DNA from 4 places in the Bradyrhizobium sp. LB11.1 genome. Region 4 is predicted to be linked to each of the others. Evidence: predicted binding sites of a transcription regulator. Region 4 holds the regulator's gene; each other region holds the start of a gene.
The links. Region 4 encodes LexA, which represses DNA repair genes until DNA is damaged. Its sites were predicted from a motif close to TGTTCNNNNTGTGTTCNG; they were not measured.

Region 1: the regulator LexA is predicted to act here: its motif matches at 913-930, upstream of ABIA96_RS31090 (ribonuclease T2 family protein).
Region 2: the regulator LexA is predicted to act here: its motif matches at 1,118-1,135, upstream of recA (recombinase RecA).
Region 3: the regulator LexA is predicted to act here: its motif matches at 887-904, upstream of ABIA96_RS03165 (PA0069 family radical SAM protein).

What each region holds. Positions count from the first base shown of each region.
Region 1 covers NZ_JBEPTH010000016.1:104,901-107,099, reverse strand. The annotation lists gene ABIA96_RS31095 (23S rRNA (adenine(2030)-N(6))-methyltransferase RlmJ) at 1-34, opposite strand, end outside; gene ABIA96_RS31090 (ribonuclease T2 family protein) at 157-867, opposite strand; gene ABIA96_RS31085 (hypothetical protein) at 987-1,451, opposite strand; gene ABIA96_RS31080 (hypothetical protein) at 1,634-1,939, shown strand; gene ABIA96_RS31075 (DUF3617 domain-containing protein) at 1,994-2,199, shown strand, end outside.
Region 2 covers NZ_JBEPTH010000011.1:59,544-61,742, reverse strand. The annotation lists gene recA (recombinase RecA) at 1-1,026, opposite strand, end outside; gene ABIA96_RS25975 (hypothetical protein) at 1,380-1,691, opposite strand; gene ABIA96_RS25970 (hypothetical protein) at 1,770-1,937, shown strand.
Region 3 covers NZ_JBEPTH010000001.1:693,486-695,684, forward strand. The annotation lists gene ABIA96_RS03165 (PA0069 family radical SAM protein) at 1-865, opposite strand, end outside; gene ABIA96_RS03170 (hypothetical protein) at 1,349-1,552, shown strand; gene ABIA96_RS03175 (RMD1 family protein) at 1,576-2,199, opposite strand, start outside.
Region 4 covers NZ_JBEPTH010000005.1:324,777-326,975, forward strand. The annotation lists gene ABIA96_RS15820 (hypothetical protein) at 1-211, opposite strand, end outside; gene ABIA96_RS15825 (hypothetical protein) at 406-609, opposite strand; gene lexA (transcriptional repressor LexA) at 796-1,497, opposite strand; gene ABIA96_RS15835 (molybdopterin molybdotransferase MoeA) at 1,674-2,199, opposite strand, start outside.

The DNA.
Region 1 (2,199 bases), on a different contig from region 4:
AGTTGCCGGCGTGAAAGGCGTGGCGGTAGTTCATGAGATAGGACCACGTTGTTCCAGGTGATCCCAACCCCTTGTCATTGCCAGCGCAGCGAAGCAATCCAGAATCTTACCGCGGAGGCAGTCTGGATTGCTTGGCTGCGCTGGCAATGACGGGAACTAACCACCCCTGACCGGCGGCATCGTCAGCTGGTCACGACGGCAGGCGCGGCGGTCGATCTCCTCGCAGGCGCGGAATTGGAGGTCCTTGCTGAGGCAGATCCGGACTTCGGAGAGCCTGGTCCGGTTGCAGGTGACCGAGATAGCTGCGTTGCTTAAACCGGGATTGGCCTTGATGAAGGCTTCCTCCACCTCGTCCGGCGCCACGGTCTTGGCCTGAGACAGGTCGAGATATTCGGCCGGAATCTTGATCGCGGAGCGCGCCTTGCGGATCGTCTCGAAATAATTGCGATCGGTCAGCCCGGAGCAGGTGCCGTGCTTATCCCATTCATTGAAAATCAGGCCCGGCGCCGGCATCAGATCGAGCATCGATGAGACGATGTTGCGGTTCAGCCGCGGCGACGGCCGCTGGCAGTATTCCGGAAAGCCATTCTCGTATTGCGGCCACAACCCGTGCACCACGAAGGAATAGGGCCGTCCCTCGCACTGGATATTCGAGCGCCCGCCACCGCGGCCCCGCTCTGCCGCTTCCTCGCAGAAAGACGGCGACCACGACAGCGACAGTACATAGAAGTCGAATTCGCCGGGAGCATTCTGCCGTTTGTCCTGCGCCTTCGCGCCGCCGGCCAGCGAGATCAGCCCGGCGGCAAGAATCAGGGGGAGGGTCAGCGAGATCACGAGACGGAAGGAATGCAATCTAAAATCAAACATGGCGACGCCCCTCAACTAGACTGTGCAGTCAGTCTAGCAAGCAACAAGAACATTTCAAGAACAAATTTCAGGTGATCGTCGATCGGCCGCGTGATTGGCCCGAATCGGGGCTCCTCGAACTACTGCTTGGCGGCGCGGCAGGCTGGATTGTAGGCCCAATCGCGGTCGAGCCCGACCACGCACCATTCGACCCCCTGGCCGTAGCCGGCGAAGCCGCCATCCTCGATGATCGAAAAGTGCACCTTGCGCACCTTGCCGTCAGTGAGCATGGCCTCGCCGGTGCAGTAGCGGCGCGGAATATTGTCGGATGCCCAGGGCCGGAATGCCGTCTCGTGAACGGCCGCGAAGCCCGTGATCTTCAACGACGAATTCCAGAACGAGCTTTCCTTCTCCCAGAACTGGCTCGCGATCGTCGGCAGTGCCTTGTCGCAATCGGCGACATTGCCGTCATAGCGCGGTCCGCTCAGCCAGAAATTCAGCTCCAGCGGATTGGCAGCCCTGGCCTCGCCGACCGACAGCGCTGCGAACATGAGGCCGAGAACGGCGGCAAAACGAAGCGATTTCCGGGAGGTCGAGGCGCGCATGGGCAATCCAGACAGCATGATCTGTGAGGGTCGGACGGTGCCGCGAAGGACGGGGGAGGTCAAGTGCAGCGCGGCAACACTTGGCCACGAGTTGATCACAACGCCGCAGTTTACAGCCCTTCCGTTCTTTCCACCGCCGCGCCGGCACCGTAAACTGCCCCCAATCAATCGGAGTGACGGGAATGCGAATCATTGCGGCCGCGGGCTTTCTTGCCGGCCTGGTTGTCTCGGGGATGATGGCGAGCCAGTCGGCACGCGCCGACATCCTTCCGGTGCCGCCCTTCAAGGGCAACGACACCGGCGGCATCATCGCCTATTCGATGGCAACGCAGACCGATGCGCGCCAGGTCGCGGTCGATCACTGCGCGCGCTACGGCAAGGTGGTGAAATTCCTCGCGGTGCAGGCCTATGAAGGCGGTTACATCTCGTTTGCCTGCCGCTGGGTGCCCTATGGCGCCGCCGATCGGCCGATCCGCACGCTCTACTGAGGCGTTTCGGAACGCCAAAGGTCACGCCACGACATCTCAGCCGGAGTCTCTCGCATGACGCGCAAGCTTGCTCTGCTCGGATCTGCTGTTTGCTTCATGTTGTCGGCGAGTGGCGCCTTCGCCGACGATCTGCCGGTTCGCAAGGCCGGCCTGTGGGAAATGAAGATGGTCAGGACCGGCTCGGCGATGCCGGAAATGACCATGCAGCACTGCACCGACGAGGCCGTCGACAAGGAGATGAACAACAACATCTCGCCGAT
Region 2 (2,199 bases), on a different contig from region 4:
GGCGATCAGGCCGGAGTTCTGGCGGATCGAGGTCTCGATCTTGGCGGTGATGTCGGGGTTGGCCTTCAGGAACGCCTTCGAATTCTCGCGACCCTGGCCGAGACGCTGGCTGTCATAGGAGAACCAGGCGCCGGATTTCTCGACGATGCCGGCCTTGACGCCGAGATCGAGGATCTCGCCCATCTTGGAAACGCCCTCGCCGTACATGATATCGAATTCGACCTGCTTGAAGGGCGGCGCCAGCTTGTTCTTCACCACCTTGACGCGCGTGGTGTTGCCGACGACTTCGTCACGCTCCTTGATCGCGCCGATGCGGCGAATGTCGAGGCGGACCGAGGCATAGAATTTCAGCGCATTGCCGCCGGTGGTGGTTTCCGGCGAGCCGTACATCACCCCGATCTTCATGCGGATCTGGTTGATGAAGATCACCATGGTGTTGGATTTGTTGATCGAGGCCGTGAGCTTGCGCAGCGCCTGGCTCATCAGGCGAGCCTGGAGGCCCGGCAGCGCATCGCCCATCTCGCCTTCGAGCTCGGCCTTCGGCACCAGTGCCGCGACCGAATCGATCACCAGCACGTCGACCGCGCCGGAGCGCACCAGCGTGTCGCAGATTTCCAGCGCCTGCTCGCCGGTGTCGGGCTGGGAGATCAGGAGTTCGTCGATATTGACCCCGAGCTTACGGGCATAGACCGGGTCGAGCGCGTGCTCGGCGTCGATGAAGGCACAGATACCCCCCTTCTTCTGCCCTTCCGCCACCGTGTGCAGCGCCAGCGTGGTCTTGCCCGAGGATTCCGGTCCGTAGATTTCCACGACGCGCCCCTTCGGCAGGCCGCCGATCCCGAGCGCAATATCAAGCCCCAGCGAGCCCGAGGAGACCGCCTCGACATCCATCGAACGGTCGTTCTTGCCGAGCTTCATCACCGAGCCCTTGCCGAACTGGCGCTCGATCTGGGAGAGCGCGGCGGCGAGAGCTTTACTCTTGTCCATGGAGGATCCTTCGACGATACGCAGGGCAGTGGTGGACATTGGTCGAGCTCCTTATGGCGAGGATTCGCGTGTGGGACAAACGGTTGGCGCGGCGGGTCGTCGATAAAAGCAATGTACACTATATGTTCTATGTTCGCAATATGTTCTTTGCGGAACGGAGCGGTTTTTGTCGCCACTGGGCCTTCATTTCGAATTTGTGAGTGTTCCTGGGGCACCGGGCGGTCCCATACTGGGCGCATGATCACGAACGCTCTCAAGCTAGCAACGGCCACCGGGCTTTTGTTCGTCACGGGCGGGGCCTGGCCCTCCCCTCGCTATGGAGCGGCCATTTCCATTGGCCTGTGTGTCGTGGCCGCCGTGGTTCTTCATTTCGCCGCGCCCTGAAGGCCGCTTCAATTGCCGGAGGCCGGGCGCTTCGCATCTCCCAGAATCAGCAGCGCCAGAGGCGCCAGGGGACCGACCGTGGCAGCGATCCAAAGCCACTTTCTAGACGGCCTGTTGCGCTCGCACGCTATTGCGCCTGCGAGCGGGATCGATGCGATCGAGATGATGACGAACAGCCAAAAGCCCATGGCCATCTCCGGTGCGGCATCGGACGATAGCACGACAAGCGGCCACTGCTGCTGTGCTCCGCAAAATGTGAGGCCGCGCTTCTTGCTCTGAAAATAATGCGCATCAAAGACGCAGAGCCATTCTGCCGTCATATTTTCGCAATCGTTCGGCACAGAACTTTTCCGCGGCTGCCGACTTGAAACCGGGCCGCCACAATGGGGGATTGGATCATGACGGAAAATGCGCAAGCCGATGCGCTCAGGCGCAATACCCTGCGCGAGGCGGCGCTCGAGGAGATGGCGAAGTTCGAGCGCAAGGAAATCGAGTTCCGCAAGAAGGACCGGGCGGAGCGCGCGGCCGATCTCCGCCTGCCGCTGGACGAGATCAAGGTGCACTAGGAAACGCCAGGCGAAACAGGCTGTTGCCTACTGTGCATGGGGGTTGTTTTCGCGCGTTTGGCGGCGCGTGCCGTCAAAGTTGCCGTTACATCAGCGCCAGCAGCACGATGCCGATCACCAATACCACGAAGCCAGCCGCCGTCGCGGCGGCAAATGACCGCTCTACCTTGTCCATGATGCCACCCCGCTATCGGCGCGCCATGTATCCCCCATGGCTTCACCGTGCCCGCGAAGTGTCGCCAACGGATGTGTCTGAAGTTGT
Region 3 (2,199 bases), on a different contig from region 4:
CTTCCTTGACGCCGGCATGGGCCGCGGCATCGAGAATGCGCTCGATCTCGGAATCGTTCAGCGCGGGGATCACGGGCGCGACCATCACGGTCGTGGGAATGCCGGCGTCCGAGAGCTGCTTCAGCGCCTCCAACCGCTTCGGCGGCGTCGAGGCGCGCGGTTCCATGGTGCGCGCGAGCTTTGGGTCGAGCGACGTCACCGATAGCGCGACCTTGGCGAGGTTGCGCTTGGCCATGCGCGCGAGAATGTCGATGTCACGCACCACCAGCGCGGACTTGGTGACGATGCCGACGGGATGGCCGGCGCGCTCCAGCACCTCCAGAATGCCGCGCATGATTTTGCGCTCGCGCTCGATCGGCTGATAGGGATCGGTATTGGTACCGATCGCGATCATCCGCGGCTCGTAGCCTGAAGCCGCGAGCTCCTTCTCCAGCAGCGCCGGCGCCTCGGGCTTCACGAACAGCTTTGACTCGAAGTCGAGCCCCGGCGACAGGCCGAGATAGGCATGCGTCGGCCGCGCGAAGCAGTAGACGCAGCCGTGCTCACAGCCGCGATAGGGATTGATCGAGCGATCGAAGCCGATGTCGGGAGAATCGTTGCGGGTGATCACCTTGCGCGAGGTGTCCAATCCGACCGTCGTCTTGAACGGCGGCAGCTCCTCCAGGCTCTGCCAGCCATCGTCGAAGGCGATGCGCGCTTCGGCCTCAAAGCGGCCGCTGGCATTGGACTGCGCGCCCCGCCCTCGCCTGCGCTGGCGGTCGATGGCGACCGCCAGCTCAGGAAAGTCGGCAGAAGGCGCACCCGCCGGCTCGGAGGGCGCCGTGACCGGCGGGTGCTTGAGAGCAGAAGAAGACGCTGGACTCATGAAGCCAAGATAGCACGCGCTAGGAACAAATCAAGAACAAGAATGAAGAACGTGAAAACAACCCCATGCACAGTAGAGCTGCCCAAACTTTGCGCGGCCGTCCTTGACCTCACGCAACATCACCAACTTCGCGATTTCGTTTGGTCGCGCCGAAGGATCGATCGCGCCAGAGCTGACGGCAGCGCCGTCAGCGTCTTATTGATTCCAACCAATGAGGAACTGACGACCCCACGGCATTGCGCAGCGGTGCTGCGATGGGACTACCGTCCCTGAGCAAGCATGGGAGGTTGTGGCCATCCTTCGAGACGCCCGCTTGGCGGGCTCCTCAGGATGAGGTCGGATATGCGGCGCCAAAACATTTCGGCCGACGGACCGTTGTCCGACAGCGAGACTTTTCGGCGCTTGCACCAAGTCACGCATGCCGGTTAGCCTCATCCTGAGGAGCGCGCCCTTGCGCGCGTCTCGAAGGATGGGGCGGGCACGATGACAGAAGGCGTGACCCTTGTCTTCTCGCAATGGTTCGACAGGGTCACCGACGCAATCGAATGCGAGCGCAAACTCAAGAAATGGAGTCGCGCCAAGAAGGAAGCTTTCATGCGCGGCGACTTTGCTGAGCTCCATGAATTGGCGAAGCGCGGATCTCATCATCCTTCGAGACGCCCGCCTATTGCGGGCTCCTCAGGATGAGGGCTGAACTCGCGGCCTTGAGCTCAGTGAATCCCGGCAAAAATCTGAATACACCCGATCACCACCTCGATCACGATCAGCACCACTACCGCGATTTCGAGCCGCAGCGAGCGCTGGGTGTCGATGATGTCGGTCAGCGCATCGGCCGTCTCCGCGACGACCGTGAGCTTGCGCTCGAGCGTGTCGAGACGCTCCTTCAGCTCGTACTCGTCTTCGAGACGCGCATAGAGCCGGTCGAGTTGCGGCTTTTCCCAGAGCGCATCGGGCTTTTCGGCAACCGCGACACGGCCGGCGACGCGCTGCTGGACGAGCAGCGCATTGCCGATGAGCTGCAGGATGCCCTTGCGTCTTCGCGACGTCCGGCCCTTCTCGGCGAGCTCCCGTGCGAAAGGCTCGATGACGTCGAAGACCGCGGTGACGCGGCGCTCGTCGCGCGCCAGCGACGTGCTCTTGGCGAGTGCGTCAGCGATCAGCAGCAGCCGCTCGTCGGAAAATTTCGAGAGGTTGATCGGCCCGCCCGGCTGGATCGCCTCGGCATTTTCGTCGTGACAAAGCTGAGCCTGCGCGGTCTCCTCTTCATGGGGGCTGAACTCGCCAGTCACACGGGACTTCAGGCTGTCGAGCAGCACCTTCTCCTCCGAAGGCAG
Region 4 (2,199 bases):
AGCTGATGGTGCGCGTCCAGATCCAGCGATTGTCGTAGCGGACGTTGTCGGCGAAGGCGAGCTCCGTTCCCGGCAGCAGGCAGACCGCGACCGACATGTCGGCTTCGGAAGCGAAGCCGCGCGTCGAGGTGCCGCGGAACGTTGTCGCGACGATCGTCTCGCCGACTTCTGCGGGACGCGTCGCGACGGCATGCAGGCTGTAGTCACACATCGGGTGCTCCTCAATCAGGATAGCAACCCGCGCCTCTGTCTCGGAGGCGCAGGCCTCTATCAGAGTGGAAGCCTGCAAGCGTCTGCTTGGTTGTGGGCAAATCTGCGGCTCGGGTCCGCAGCTTGCCATCACATTTTCTTTTTCAAATGCAGGAGGAACAAAGCCTGCGCTTGCGCATTCTTCGAGGCTCTCCGTCAGCAGTCGGCCGGTGCCGACCAGCCTGAATATTGCCAGGTCGGCTGCGTCTGCTGTTCGGCGGCATTGCGGGCACCGCGGAATTGTTCGCACGTGGCCCGCGACGCCCTGCGGGCGTGATGCTTTGGCTGCGACGCGAAAGCTTGTGACGCTGATGCTGCGATCAGCGCCATTGTGACGGCGCCCAAAATGATCTTGCGCATGGTTGTCTCCTCGGTCTCGCAAAGCCCTGCGAAGCGATCGGTGCTTCGTTGCGGCGTGCCGAGGATGTCGCGCCGGAGAGGTGGCCGGATAATCTGTGCGAAACCAGAAAGACTATCCAGCCGGAGCGGACAATCGTCCGCTCGAATTGTTGACGCGCGGCCTGCCGCCGGCAGGGCGCAACCGCCTCAGTATTTGCGATAAAGCCCGATGAGCTTACCCTGGATCTTCACCCGGTTGGGTGGAAGGATGCGGACCTCGTAAGCTGAATTCGCCGGCTCGAGCGCGATAGAGGCGCCTCGGCGGCGGAAGCGCTTCAAGGTTGCCTCCTCGTCGTCGATCAGGGCGACCACGATATCGCCGGTGTCGCAGCTCTCGTTGCGCTGGATCAGCGCCATGTCGCCGTCAAGAATGCCGGCGTCCACCATCGAATCGCCGCGCACCTCGAGCGCGTAGTGCTCGCCCGAGCCCAGCATGTCCGGCGGGACGCTGATGGTGTGGCTCCGGGTCTGCAAGGCCTCGATCGGTGTACCGGCCGCGATCCGGCCCATCACGGGCACCGCGACGGGACGCTCGCCTTCGTCGGCGGGCAGGCTGGAGGTCGTTCGCACCTTGCCGAGATTGCCCTCGATCACGCTCGGCGTGAAGCCGCGGCGGCTGCCGGCGGCGGCCTGGAGCTCAGGCAGCTTGATCACTTCAATGGCGCGAGCGCGGTTGGGCAGGCGGCGGATGAAGCCGCGCTCCTCGAGCGCAGTGATCAGACGATGGATGCCTGACTTCGAGCGCAGATCGAGCGCATCTTTCATCTCGTCGAAGGAGGGCGGCACGCCGCTTTCCTTCAGCCGCTCGCTGATGAACCGCAGGAGCTCGTATTGTTTGCGCGTTAACATCTCGACCAAAATCCCCCGGTTGATGTCGTCCGATTCCGAGACGCTGAATTCAGCAATAAGCCGCTACATGCTCGAAACAAATCATGAACGGACACTATATGTTCGATACATGTTCCGCAACTGCTTAATTTACCGTGAACGCGCTTAAGTTCGCGGAGCGCACGCGAACACAGCGGTCAGACGGGCAGTCGCAGCACCTCGCAAGGCGTGCCGGCTTCGGCTTTCGGCGCGAACGGCGCGCGCACGAGAAGTGCCTGTGCCGCAGCGAGATTCGCAAGCAGCGAGGAGTCCTGGTGATTGACGGGATGCGCTACCAGCGTGCCGTCATCACGCACATCGAGGCGCGCGCGAAGATAGTCCTCGCGCTGGTCGTTGGCGCCGACGTCGCGGCCGAGCACCGCGTGTTCGCGGCGATGGTGAACGACCGAACGGCCCGACAGCGCGCGAATCAGCGGCACCAGGAACAGGAACCCACAAACGTAGGATGACACGGGATTGCCGGGCAGGCCGATCACCCGCATCGCCCCGAGCTGCCCATTCATCATCGGCTTGCCCGGCCGCATGGCGATCTTCCAGAACGCCATCGAGATGCCTTCGGCTCTTAGTGCCTGCTGCACCAGATCGTGGTCGCCGACCGACGCGCCACCCGTCGTGATCAGGACGTCGGCGCCGGTTTCGCGGGCGCGGCGAATGCCGGCGGTG